Regions from separate parts of the Streptomyces sp. NPDC007264 genome, predicted to be linked through region 4. Evidence: riboswitches for the same ligand, from Rfam matches in the RefSeq annotation. Region 4 holds a riboswitch; each other region holds the start of a gene.
The links. Region 4 has a riboswitch for thiamine pyrophosphate ahead of thiD (bifunctional hydroxymethylpyrimidine kinase/phosphomethylpyrimidine kinase). Riboswitches for the same ligand answer to the same signal wherever they lie in the genome.
Positions count from the first base shown of each region.

Region 1: it holds a riboswitch for thiamine pyrophosphate, as region 4 does, so the genes downstream of both, ACFYMU_RS14990 (thiamine ABC transporter substrate binding subunit) here and thiD (bifunctional hydroxymethylpyrimidine kinase/phosphomethylpyrimidine kinase) in region 4, are expected to answer to the same signal.
Region 2: it holds a riboswitch for thiamine pyrophosphate, as region 4 does, so the genes downstream of both, thiO (glycine oxidase ThiO) here and thiD (bifunctional hydroxymethylpyrimidine kinase/phosphomethylpyrimidine kinase) in region 4, are expected to answer to the same signal.
Region 3: it holds a riboswitch for thiamine pyrophosphate, as region 4 does, so the genes downstream of both, thiC (phosphomethylpyrimidine synthase ThiC) here and thiD (bifunctional hydroxymethylpyrimidine kinase/phosphomethylpyrimidine kinase) in region 4, are expected to answer to the same signal.

Region 1 covers NZ_JBIAFD010000007.1:333,258-336,456, forward strand. Annotated here, with positions in the region: gene ACFYMU_RS14980 (hypothetical protein) at 1-79, shown strand, start outside; gene rlmN (23S rRNA (adenine(2503)-C(2))-methyltransferase RlmN) at 253-1,359, shown strand; TPP riboswitch at 1,392-1,497, shown strand; gene ACFYMU_RS14990 (thiamine ABC transporter substrate binding subunit) at 1,572-2,663, shown strand; gene ACFYMU_RS14995 (ABC transporter permease) at 2,639-3,199, shown strand, end outside.
Region 2 covers NZ_JBIAFD010000006.1:409,360-412,558, forward strand. Annotated here, with positions in the region: gene ACFYMU_RS13270 (NAD(P)/FAD-dependent oxidoreductase) at 12-1,238, opposite strand; TPP riboswitch at 1,376-1,488, shown strand; gene thiO (glycine oxidase ThiO) at 1,486-2,664, shown strand; gene thiS (sulfur carrier protein ThiS) at 2,661-2,861, shown strand; gene ACFYMU_RS13285 (thiazole synthase) at 2,865-3,199, shown strand, end outside.
Region 3 covers NZ_JBIAFD010000001.1:81,167-84,365, forward strand. Annotated here, with positions in the region: gene thiC (phosphomethylpyrimidine synthase ThiC) at 1-1,473, opposite strand, end outside; TPP riboswitch at 1,466-1,621, opposite strand; gene ACFYMU_RS00390 (YibE/F family protein) at 1,694-3,064, shown strand; gene ACFYMU_RS00395 (SsgA family sporulation/cell division regulator) at 3,162-3,199, opposite strand, start outside.
Region 4 covers NZ_JBIAFD010000008.1:30,339-33,537, forward strand. Annotated here, with positions in the region: gene ACFYMU_RS15495 (thiolase family protein) at 1-167, opposite strand, end outside; gene ACFYMU_RS15500 (WhiB family transcriptional regulator) at 317-574, shown strand; gene ACFYMU_RS15505 (endonuclease) at 677-1,333, shown strand; TPP riboswitch at 1,425-1,516, shown strand; gene thiD (bifunctional hydroxymethylpyrimidine kinase/phosphomethylpyrimidine kinase) at 1,630-2,430, shown strand; gene gndA (NADP-dependent phosphogluconate dehydrogenase) at 2,700-3,199, shown strand, end outside.

The DNA.
Region 1 (3,199 bases), on a different contig from region 4:
GGCTCACCTCGAACCGGACCGCACCTTCACGTGGCTATACAAGGAACAGCTCCCGGTCGCTCCCATGCCGCTTGAGTGACGGGTGTCGGTCGGCGGAGCAGCTTCCGATCTCCGCTCCCGGCTCGGTTCATTCCTGGGCCGTCCCTGGGCCGTCCGAGGCCGCTCAGCAGCGACCGGTGGCGACTACTAACGACAGTCGTAGCGAGCGACAGCCCCAGGTCACCCGACTGGATCTGCGACACTGGACGCACCATGCCCAAGCCCGGAGAACTGACCTTCACCGCGCCGCGCGAAGCCAAGAAGCCGCCGCGGCACCTCGCCGACCTCACGCCCGCCGAGCGCAAGGAGGCGGTCGCCGCGATCGGTGAGAAGCCGTTTCGCGCCAAGCAGCTCGCGCAGCACTACTTCGCGCGGTATGCGCACGACCCCGAGCAGTGGACCGACATCCCTGTCTCCTCCCGCGCCGGGCTCCAGGAGGCGCTGCTGCCGGAGCTCATGACGGTCGTCCGGCATCTGTCGACCGACCGGGGCACGACCCGCAAGACGCTGTGGCGGCTGTTCGACGGGACGCTCGTCGAGTCCGTGCTGATGCGCTACCCCGACCGGGTCACCATGTGCATCAGCTCGCAGGCGGGCTGCGGGATGAACTGCCCCTTCTGCGCCACGGGGCAGGCCGGCCTCGACCGCAACCTGTCCACCGCCGAGATCGTGCACCAGATCGTGGACGGCATGCGAGCGCTGCGCGACGGCGAGATCCCGGGCGGTCCGGCGCGGCTGTCCAACATCGTCTTCATGGGCATGGGCGAGCCCCTGGCCAACTACGGGCGGGTCGTCGGCGCCATCCGTGCCCTCACCGCCCCCGCCCCGGACGGGCTCGGGCTGTCCCAGCGCGGGATCACCGTGTCGACGGTGGGCCTGGTGCCGGGCATCCACCGCCTCACCGACGAGGGCCTCAAGTGCCGGCTCGCCATCTCGCTGCACGCCCCGGACGACGAGCTGCGGGACACCCTCGTCCCGGTCAACACGCGGTGGAAGGTGCGCGAGGTGCTGGACGCCGGGCTGGAGTACACCGCCAGGTCCGGGCGCCGGCTGTCCATCGAGTACGCGCTGATCCGGGACATCAACGACCAGGCGTGGCGCGGCGATCTGCTCGGTCGGCTGCTCAAGGGCAAGCCCGTGCACGTCAATCTGATCCCGCTGAACCCCACGCCCGGCTCCCGGTGGACCGCCTCGCGGCCCGAGGACGAGAAGGCGTTCGTCGAGGCGATCGCCGCCTACGGGGTACCGGTCACCGTCCGGGACACCCGGGGCCAGGAGATCGACGGAGCGTGCGGGCAGCTGGCGGCCGGCGAGCGGTAGGACGGTAGTCTGACCCCCGTAAGCACATCTTCATATTCCGACAGGGGAGCGCCACAGCGCTGAGAGTGCGGGAACGACCGCAGACCCTCTGAACCTCGCCCAGGTCATTCTGGGTAGGAAGTTCGGTCTCCATTCAGGCTGTTGCGCCCTGCCCGGGTCCGCTCCGCGTTCCCGGGCGGGGCCGCGTCTCTTCCTGGTCACCTCCAGGAGGAATGTCAGTGAACAACATCGGCAGGCAGTTCGCGGCCGCGGTCGTCGGGCTGGGCATGGTCACGCTGTCCGCGTGCGGCTCGTCCGGCTCCACCGGCGGCAGCGGCGGCGACTCCACGACCGTGACCCTCGTCAGCCACGACTCGTGGGCCGCGTCCAAGAGCGTCGTCGCGGCCTTCGAGAAGGAGTCCGGCTACCGCGTCCGGGTCCTCAAGGACGGCGACGCGGGACAGGCCGTCAACAAGGCGATCCTCACCAAGGACAACCCGCAGGGCGACGTCTTCTTCGGCGTCGACAACACGCTGCTGTCCCGGGCGCTCGACAACGGGCTGTTCCAGCCGTACCGGGCCGAGGGCCTCGACCGAGTCGGCGGGCAGTACCAGCTCGACCGCGACAAGCACCGGGTCACACCGGTCGACTTCGGCGACGTCTGCGTCAACTACGACAAGAAGTACTTCGCCGACCACAGGCTGGCCCCGCCCGCCTCCTTCGACGACCTCACCAAGCCCGCGTACAGGAACCTGCTCGTCACCGAGAACGCCGCCACCTCCTCGCCCGGCCTCGGCTTCCTGCTCGGCACGGCCGCCCGGTACGGCGACCGGGGCTGGCCGGAGTACTGGAAGAAGCTCAAGGCCAACGGCGTGAAGGTGGTCGACGGCTGGGAGCAGGCGTACGACCAGGAGTTCTCCGGATCCGCCGGCGGCAGGAAGGCGGGCGGCGACCGGCCGCTCGTCGTCTCGTACGCATCCTCCCCGCCCGCCGAGGTCGTCTACGCCGAGCCCCGCCCGAAGACGGCGCCCACCGGTGTCGCCGACGGCACCTGCTTCCGGCAGATCGAGTTCGCGGGCCTGCTGAGCAACGCGCACAACACCAAGGGCGGCAAGGCGTTCCTCGACTTCCTGATCGGCACGAGGTTCCAGCAGGACATGCCGCTCAACATGTTCGTGTACCCGGTGGTGAAGGGCGCCGCGGTGCCCGCCGAGTTCACCGCGTACGGGCCCGCGGCGAAGGACCCCGAGACCATGGCCCCGGCCGAGGTCGCCGCCCACCGCGACCAGTGGGTCAAGGCATGGACCTCGCTCGTACTGAAGTAGCTCGTACCGAAGGAGACCCGAGGAGGCGCGGGAACGCGGCGCGGTGGGGGCTCATCGCCCTGCCGGTCGCGTTCTTCGCGCTCTTCTTCGCCTACCCCGTCGCCGCGATCGTCGCCCGTGGCCTCCACGCCGACGGGGCGTGGCACCCCGGGGCCGTCGTGGACGTCCTCGCGCAGCCCGGCATGCGGCACGTGCTGTGGTTCACCACCTGGCAGGCGCTGGCCTCGACCGCCCTGACGCTCCTCGTCGCGCTCCCCGGTGCCTACGTCTTCGCCCGCCTCGCGTTCCCGGGCAAGGAGGTGCTGCGCGCCGTCGTCACCGTCCCGTTCGTGCTGCCGACCGTCGTGGTCGGCACGGCCTTCCTCGCCCTCGTCGGCCGTGGCGGACTCCTCGACGACCTGTGGGGCGTCCGGCTCGACACCACCGTGTGGGCCGTCCTGCTCGCCCATGTCTTCTTCAACTACGCGGTCGTCGTCCGCACGGTCGGCGGTCTGTGGGCGCAGCTCGACCCGCGCCAGGAAGAGGCCGCGCGCGTC
Region 2 (3,199 bases), on a different contig from region 4:
GTCCCCGCGACCTACGCCGTGGCCTCCTTCAAGGGGCGGGACGGGTCCGCCAGCAGGTCCGGGTCCATCCGCGCGCCCGACTCGATCAGGCGGCGGCCCTGGGCGAGATCCCGGGGCCGGCCCACCGCCAGGAGGCCCACCAGGCGGCCGGACCGCAGCCAGCACACCGTCCACGCGGCGCCCCCCGGGTCCCCGCGCCACACCAGCGTGTCGGCGGACGCGTGGTGGCCCACGTACTGGACGAAGCGGCCGAACTGCTCCGACCAGAAGTACGGCACCGGGTCGTAGGCCACCGGGGCCTGCCCGATGATGTTCGCGGCGACCGCGCGCGGTCCCTGGAGGGCGTTGTCCCAGTGGTGCACGAGGAGCCGCTCCTCGTACCGCCCCGAGGGGAAGGACGCGCAGTCGCCGACCGCGTACACGTCCGGCGCCGACGCGCGCAGGTGCCGGTCGGCCAGCACCTCGCCGTGCACGCCCAGGGTGATGCCCGACCCGGCGAGCCACGCGGTGGCGGGACGCGCCCCGATGCCCACGACCACGGCGTCCGCGGGCACCCTGGAGCCGTCGTCGAGCACCACGGCCCCCGGCTCGACGCGCTCCACGCGCGCGCCCGTGCGCAGCTCGGCCCCGCTGTCGGCGTACCAGGCCGTCATCGGGGCGGACACCTCGGCGGGCAGCACCCCCGCGAGCGGCCGGTCCGCCGCCTCCACCACGGTCACCGCGCAGCCCGCCTCGCGCGCGGCGGTGGCGAACTCGGCGCCGATCCAGCCCGCGCCCACGACGACGACGTCGTGCTGCCGCGCGAGGACCGGCCGCAGCCGCTCGGCGTCGTCCAGGGTGCGCAGCAGATGCACCCCGGGGACACCCTCCGCGCCCGGCAGCCGGATCGGCTCCGCTCCGGTCGCGATGACCAGGACGTCGTACGGGACGGGGCCCTGCGCGGTGTCCAGCTCGTGGTCGCCGGGGCGTACGCCGAGCACCTCGCTGCCCAGCCGGAGCTCGATGCCGAGGGCCTCGAAGTCGATGTCGAAGGCGGAGCCCTCCGCCTTGCCGAGCAGGACGGCCTTGGACAGCGGCGGCCGGTCGTAGGGTTGGTGCGGCTCCGCGCCGATCAGCTTCACGTCGCCGGTGAAGCCCTGTTCCCGCAGGGCGACCGCGGTCTGCACCCCGGCCATGCCCGCGCCCACGACGACGACGTGCCGGACCGCACCACCCTGTTGCTGCCTCTGCTCGCTCACCTGATCACCATAGACACCTGACGATTTGTCAGTCAGCCTGCGTGCCGGGTGATGTGTTCCACAGCCTCCGCACACGCCGCGGCCACCGGGGCGGAGGCTCCCTTACCGCGCTGTACGGCACGGGCTAGGGTGGCACCGTAAGCACTCGCGGGAGCCCGGACGCACCGGGCTGAGAGGGAGGCTGGACGGCCTCCGACCGTACGAACCTGATCCGGGTCATGCCGGCGAAGGGAGGGGCTGGACGCCCATGTCGCGTACATCGGACGACGTGTCGACCACGTCGGACGTCCTCGTCATCGGGGGCGGGATCATCGGGCTCGTGACCGCCTGGCGGGCGGCGCAGCGCGGGTTCGGCACGGCGGTGGTGGATCCCGGACCGGGCGGTGGAGCCGCCCAGGTGGCCGCCGGGATGCTCGCCGCCGTCACCGAACTGCACTACGGCGAGCAGACGCTGCTCGGCCTCAATCTGGAGTCCGCGCGCCGCTACCCGGACTTCGCCGCCGAGCTGACCGAGGCCGCCGGCCTGGACCTCGGCTACCGGCGCTGCGGCACGCTCGCCGTCGCGCTCGACGCCGACGACCGCGCCCAGCTGCGCGAACTGCACGCCCTGCAGCAGCAGTCCGGCCTGGAGTCGGAGTGGCTGAGCGGGCGGGAGTGCCGTCGGCTGGAGCCCATGCTCGCGCCGGGCGTGCGCGGAGGGCTCAGGGTCGACGGCGACCACCAGATCGACCCGCGCCGGCTCGCCGCGGCCCTGGTGACGGCCTGCGAGCGCGCCGGGGTGGTCTTCCACCGGACGAGGGCGGAGCGGCTCTCGGTGGTACGGGAGCGGGCCGCCGGGGTCACGACCGCCGACGGCACCGACCTCACCGCGGGGCAGGTCGTCCTGGCCGCGGGCAGCCTCAGCGGACGGCTCGCGGGCGTCCCCGACGAGGTGGTGCCGCCCGTGCGACCCGTGAAGGGCCAGGTGGTGCGGCTGACCGTGCCGGAGCCGTACGCGCCCTTCCTGAGCCGCACCGTGCGGGCCGTCGTCCGCGGCGGCCCGCTGTACCTCGTGCCGCGCGAGAACGGCGAACTGGTCATCGGGGCGACCAGCGAGGAACTGGGCTGGGACACGACGGTCACCGCGGGCGGGGTGTACGAGCTGCTGCGGGACGCGCACGAGCTGATGCCGGGGATCACCGAGCTGCCGCTCACCGAGACCCGGGCGGGGCTGCGCCCCGGTTCTCCGGACAACGCGCCGATGCTCGGCCCCAGCGGCCTGGAGGGCCTGCTGCTCGCCACCGGCCACCACCGCAACGGCGTCCTGCTCACGCCGGTCACCGGCGACGTCATGGCGCACGTCCTGACCACCGGCGACCTTCCGGACGAGGCCCGCCCCTTCACCCCCAGGCGCTTCGCCGCCGCGCTCACGGAGCAGCCCGCATGAACATCTCGGTCAACGGGGAGCCCCGGCAGGTGGCTCCCGGCACCGCGCTCGACGCGGTCGTGCGGACCCTCTCGGCGGCGCCCTCCGGCGTGGCCGCCGCCGTCAACGAAACCGTCGTCCCGCGCGGCCAGTGGTCGTCGACGTCCCTCCGCGAGGGGGACCGCGTCGAGGTCCTCACCGCCGTCCAAGGAGGCTGACCCATGGCCGACGATCCCTTCGTCCTCGGTGGTACGACCTTCTCGTCCCGGCTGATCATGGGGACCGGGGGCGCGCCCAGCCTCGATGTGCTGGAGCGGGCCCTGGTGGCGTCCGGCACGGAGCTGACGACCGTGGCGATGCGCCGCGTGGACGCCACGGTGCACGGTTCCGTGCTGTCCGTGCTCGACAGGCTGGGCATCAGGGTGCTGCCGAACACGGCGGGCTGCTTCACCGCGGGCGAGGCCGTGCTCACCGCCCGCCTCGCGCGCGAGGCGCTCGGCACGGACCTCGTCAAGCTGGAGGTCATCGCCGACGAGCGGACCCTGCTGCCCGACCC
Region 3 (3,199 bases), on a different contig from region 4:
CCCCTTGGCGAGGTCGGCGGCGTGGGCCGCGATCTTGTAGGTGATGACGCCGGTCTTGACGTCGTCTCGGTTGGGCAGGCCCAGGTGCTCCTTGGGCGTGACGTAGCAGAGCATGGCCGTGCCCCACCAGGCGATCATCGCGGCACCGATGCCGGAGGTGATGTGGTCGTACGCCGGTGCGACGTCCGTCGTCAGCGGGCCGAGCGTATAGAACGGAGCACCCTCGCAGATCTCCTGCTGAAGGTCGATGTTCTCCTTGATCTTGTGCATCGGGACGTGCCCCGGGCCCTCGATCATGGTCTGCACGTGGAAACGCCGGGCGATGCGGTTGAGTTCCCCGAGAGTCCGCAGTTCCGCGAACTGCGCCTCGTCGTTGGCGTCCGCGATCGAGCCCGGCCGCAGGCCGTCGCCCAGCGAGTACGTGACGTCGTAGGCCGCGAGGATCTCGCACAGTTCCTCGAAGTTCTCGTACAGGAAGGACTCCTTGTGGTGCGCGAGGCACCACGCCGCCATGATCGAGCCGCCCCGCGACACGATGCCGGTCTTCCGGTTCGCGGTCAGCGGCACGTACGCCAGGCGGACGCCCGCGTGGACCGTCATGTAGTCCACGCCCTGCTCTGCCTGCTCGATGACCGTGTCCTTGTAGATCTCCCAGCTCAGCTCCTCGGCCTTCCCGTCGACCTTCTCGAGGGCCTGGTAGAGCGGCACCGTGCCGATCGGCACGGGGGAGTTGCGCAGCACCCACTCGCGGGTGGTGTGGATGTTGCGGCCGGTGGACAGGTCCATGACCGTGTCGGCACCCCAGCGGGTCGCCCAGGTCATCTTCTCGACCTCCTCCTCGATGGAGGACGTCACCGCCGAGTTGCCGATGTTGGCGTTGACCTTCACCAGGAACCGCTTGCCGATGATCATCGGCTCGCTCTCCGGGTGGTTGACGTTGGCGGGGAGCACCGCACGGCCTGCCGCGAGCTCCTCGCGGACGACATCTGGGGAGACGTTCTCCCGGAGCGCCACGAACTCCATCTCGGGGGTGATCTCCCCTCGGCGTGCGTACGCGAGTTGTGTCACCGCCTGCACGTCACGGCCGCGGCGCGGCTGGCGCGGCCGGCCCGGGAACACCGCGTCGAGGTTGCGCAGCCCACCGCGGGGCGCGGTGTGCCTGATTCCGTCGTCCTCGGGGCGGACGGGACGGCCCGTGTACTCCTCGGTGTCGCCGCGGGCGACGATCCAGTTCTCCCGCAACGGCGCCAGGCCCCTGCGGACGTCGGTCTCGACGAGTGGATCGGTGTACGGGCCCGAGGTGTCGTACAGGGTGACCGACCGCCCGTTGGTGAGATGCACCTGGCGAACCGGCACTCGGAGGTCGGGGCGCGAACCCTCGACATATCCCTTGTGCCAGCCGATGGACTTCCCGGCCTCCTGGGACGAGTCGTCCTGAACGGAGGCAGGCGTGCGTGCGTCCTTGATGGTCATGAGACCTACTCCCTACGCCGGCATTACCCGGTAACAGGTTCAGCGGTCGACGCAGCGGTGTCCGCTCGCCATGTTCCACGTGAAACATCGCGTCTGCGGAGGTCAGCGCCCTCTCAGCCCGGTGCTCCGAGCTCCCGCGTGTGCAAAGGTCCTCTCACGCTAGCGTCTCTTCGGGCAAGCTGAACAGTGGGCCTCGCGCACTCTTGCGATGATTCGGTCCGTGACCACGACACAGCACCCGCCTCCGCCCCTGCCCTCCGAGCCGCCCCACGGCCATGGCGCCGGCGACGGCCACGGCCATGCGCACAGCCACGGCCATGGCCCCGCGGCCCCCGTGTCGCGGCACCTGCGCCGCGTCATCGCCGCGATCCTGATCCCGTTCACGGTGGCGGTCGTGGTCGGTCTGGCGGTGCTGTGGCCCGACGGCGTCCCCGCGCACAAGCGCACCGGCGTCGGCTTCGACCGGCAGTCCCAGCAGGCCACGGTCGCCAAGCTGGTGGCGGTGGACTGCAAGTCCGTGAACGCCTCGGGGGACACGCCGACCGGTGACACCTCCACCGCTGAGGGGTCCTCCGCCCTCCAGGAGTCGGCCGGCGCCTGTCACAAGGCGACGGTGCGCGTCGACACCGGCAAGGACAAGGGCCGCACATTCACGGAGATCGTCCAGCCGGACCAGTCACGGCAGTTGCACCAGGGCGAGAAGGTCGTGGTCGCGTACGAGCCTTCCGCGCCCAAGGACCTCCAGTACTCGGTGACCGACGTGAACCGCTCCTTCCCCATGGCGCTGCTCGCCGGCATCTTCGCCGTCGCCGTGGTGATCGTGGGCCGGATGCGCGGCGTGATGGCGCTCGTCGCGCTGGCCGTCAGCTTCCTGGTGCTGAGCCTGTTCATCCTGCCGGCGATCCTGCAGGGCTCGAATCCACTGGTCGTGGCCGTGGTCGGGTCGAGCGCCATCATGCTGATCGCCCTCTACATGTGTCATGGCCTGTCGGCCCGCACCTCGGTGGCGGTGCTCGGCACGCTCGTCTCGCTGTCGCTGATCGGTGTGTTGGGCTCGTGGTTCATCGGCTGGGCGGCGCTGACCGGCAACACGGACGACAACACCGGTCTGATCCACGGCCTGTACCCGTCCATCGACATGAGCGGTCTGCTGCTCGCCGGCGTCATCATCGGCTCCCTCGGTGTCCTCGACGACGTGACGGTGACGCAGACCTCCGCGGTCTGGGAGCTGCACGAGGCCAATCCGTCGATGGGCTGGCGCGGCTTGTACCGCGCGGGAATCCGCATCGGCCGCGACCACATCGCCTCGGTCGTCAACACGCTCGTCCTGGCCTACGCGGGGGCCGCCCTGCCCCTGCTGCTGCTCTTCTCGATCGCGCAGAGCAGCGTCGTCACGGTCGCCGACAGCGAGCTGGTCGCCGAGGAGATCGTACGGACGCTCGTCGGCTCGATCGGTCTGGTCGCCTCGGTGCCGGTGACCACGGCGCTGGCCGCCCTCGTGGTCTCGGCGGACCGCTCGACCGCCGCCGCCCCGGCCGCCCGGACTGCGGCGCCCGCTCGTGGGGGAAGAGGTCGCCGCCGCAGGCACTGAGTCGACTCGCGCGGGAGCGCCGTGCAGAAGCGTTACGGCACCCCGCTGGGGATCTGCCGTACCGCTGCGAGGAACCGTTACGGCGCCGCATGCGGCGTCAGCCCGCGCTCTGTTCCTCCGCCAGGATCCGGTCCA
Region 4 (3,199 bases):
GCTCCCCAGTAGACGTCGTCGATGCGGGCCGGGTCGAGGGCCGGCACGTCGGCCATCAGGCCGCGGATCACGGTCGCGGCCAGATCGTCGGGCCGTACGGAGGCCAGGGCGCCGCGGAGTTTGCCGATGGGGGTGCGACGGGCTGCCGCGAAGTGGACGGTGCGCACGACGGGACTCCTGGTCGGACGGTGATAGTTAATTAGCACTGCTAGTTTTGGACTATAGACCGCCGCGGGTCGGCTGGGAAGATCCCGGGACCCCGCGTCGCCGTCCTCGGCCTTGTTTCGCCCGATCCGTCCTGGGGACCCGGGCGCGCATGGAGTGGTTGCGGCACGCGGCATGCAGGGGCGAGGACCCCGAACTGTTCTTCCCCGTCGGGACGACGGGACCGGCCCTCGACGACATCGCCGCCGCCAAACGCGTCTGCCGCCGCTGCCCCGTGATCGCGCAGTGCCTGGCCTGGGCACTGAGCAGCGGGCAGACGGCGGGCGTGTGGGGCGGCACCGGCGAGGACGAACGCGCCGATCTGCTGCGGACCATGAGACACCGAGCGGCAAGGAGAAGCGCACGATGAACGGTGGTGCCGTACGACCTCCCAGGAGCCGGCGGCCCGGCCGCGGACCCGGGACGACGACGCTCGGCCACGACCCGCTCGAGCCGCCACGATGAGGCCGTCATGACCCGCACGAGCGACACGGCCGGCGTCATCCGGGAACTCGTCACCGAGCACGGGCGCACCTACGCCGAGGAGGCGGGCATCCGGCTCGAGGACACACCGCAGCCGCTCTATCGGCTGCTGCTGCTGGCCCTGCTGCTCAGCGCCCGCATCCGCGCGTCGGTCGCCCTCGCCGCGGCGCGCGCGTTGCACGACGCGAACCTCAGCGACCCGCGCCGCATGGCCGGCTCCGACTGGCAGGAGCGCGTCGACGCCCTGGGGCGGGGCGGCTACCGGCGCTACGACGAACGGACGGCGACCCAGCTCGGCAACGGCGCCGAACTGCTTGAGGAGCGCTGGGGCGGCGACCTCCGGCGCCTGCGCAAGGAGGCCGACGGGGACGTCGCGGCCCTGCGCCGGCTGCTCCAGGAGATACCGGGGATGGGGCCGGCCGGTGCGGACATCTTCCTGCGCGAGGCGCAGCGGGTCTGGCCGGAGGTGGCCCCCCACCTGGACGCCAAGGCGCTGTCGGGGGCGGAGCGGCTCGGGTTGCCCAAGGACCCGGGGAAGCTGCTGAAGCTCGCCGGGGACACCGAACCCGCCGTGCTGGCCGCCGCGTTGGTGCGTGCGGCCCTGGACCGGAAGCTGGCCGAGGACGTGCTGGAGCACGCCGCCTGAAGGGCGTCGGGCGGGCGCGCGGTGCCGCGCGCAAGGGCCGCGGCGGCCCTTGCGCGCGGCAGTTCCCCGGTCCCGGGTTAGTCTGTGCGCCGTACCGGACACGGGGTGCCCCTGCGGGCTGAGATCACACCCGTCGAACCTGAACCAGTTCGCACTGGCGGAGGGATGTCTTCCATGCCATCGGCGCGTGTTTCCCGCTCCCGGCCCGCTGACGGCCCACGGGTCGTCCTCGACGGGCGGACGCCCACCGCTCCCCGCGCTCCCGGGGGTTCCGCCGCGTTCCCGGTGGCCCTCGTATGAGCGCCCCGCCTCGTGTCCTGACGATCGCCGGGTCCGACTCGGGCGGCGGCGCCGGGATCCAGGCCGATCTGAAGACCATGCTGGCGCTCGGCGCCCACGGGATGAGCGTGGTCACCGCGGTCACGGCCCAGAACTCCCTCGGTGTGCAGGGCGCTTGGGAACTGCCCGTGGAGGCGGTGCGCGCGCAGTACCGCAGCGTCGTCGGCGACATCGGCGTCCAGGCGGTCAAGACGGGGATGCTCGCCTCGCCCGCGCTCGTCACGGCCGTGGCCGAACTGCTCACGGACCGTGCGGCCCCGGTCGTCGTGGACCCGGTGAGCGTCTCCAAGCACGGCGACCGGCTGCTCGCGGACGACGCGCTGGACGCCGTACGCACCCGCTTGCTGCCGCTGGCCACGGTGGCCACGCCGAACCTGGACGAAGTGGCGGAGCTGACCGGTGTCACGGTGACCGACGAGCCGGGTCTGCGCCGTGCGGCCGCGCGGCTGCTGGCGTACGGGCCCCGGTGGGTGCTGGTGAAGGGCGGACATCTGCCGGGCGGGGCGGCGGTGGACCTGCTCACCGACGGCCGCGAAGAGCACTGGCTGCGCGCTCCGCGCCACGACAACCGTCACACCCACGGCACCGGCTGCACCCTCGCCTCCGCCGTCGCGGTCGGGCTCGCGGAGGGCCTCGCGGTGCCGGAGGCGGTGCGGCGTGCCAAGGAGTACGTCACGGCGGCGATCGCCGCGGGGTTCGCGCTGGGCGCCGGGATCGGGCCGGTGGACCACGGGTGGCGACTGCGCACGAGGGCGTGAGAGAGGCCGCGGCTGCGCACGGGGGCGTGCGGGGAAGCCGCGGCTGCGCACGGGGGCGTGCGGGAGGCCGCGGCGCCGCGCCCCCACCCCGGGACCTGAGCGGATGGGGCCGCGCCGGTCCTCCCGACCGAGGTGCCGCTCCGTGCGGTGAGCAACTCCCGCCCCGCCGTCCGTACTCGATCGGTACAGCGGCACGAGCCGTACCGAGCGACATCCGCACCGCCCGCCGCACGCGCGGGCGGCGCGGATCCGGACCCAAGGAGCACAGCATGCAGGCGACCGCGCAGATCGGCGTCACCGGGCTCGCGGTGATGGGCCGCAACCTGGCCCGGAACTTCGCGCGACACGGGTACACCGTCGCCGTGCACAACCGCACCCCCGCCAGGACCAAGGCACTGGTCGAGGAGTTCGGGCACGAGGGCGCGTTCGTGGCCGCCGAGACGGCCGAGGAGTTCGTGGCGGCGCTGGAGCGTCCGCGCCGTCTCATGATCATGGTGCAGGCGGGCGCGGCGACCGATGCGGTGATCGAGGAGTTCGCCCCGCTCCTGGAGCCCGGAGACATGATCATCGACGGTGGCAACGCCCACTTCGCCGACACCCGCCGCCGCGAGCGGTCACTGCGCGAGCGCGGTATCCACTTCGTCGGCGCGGGCGTCTCGGGTGGCGAGGAGGGCGCACTGCACGGACCGAGCATCATGCCCGGCGGCTCGGCGGAGTCGTACGCCGCCCTCGGCCCGATGTTCGAGAGGATCAGCGCGAAGGTGGACGG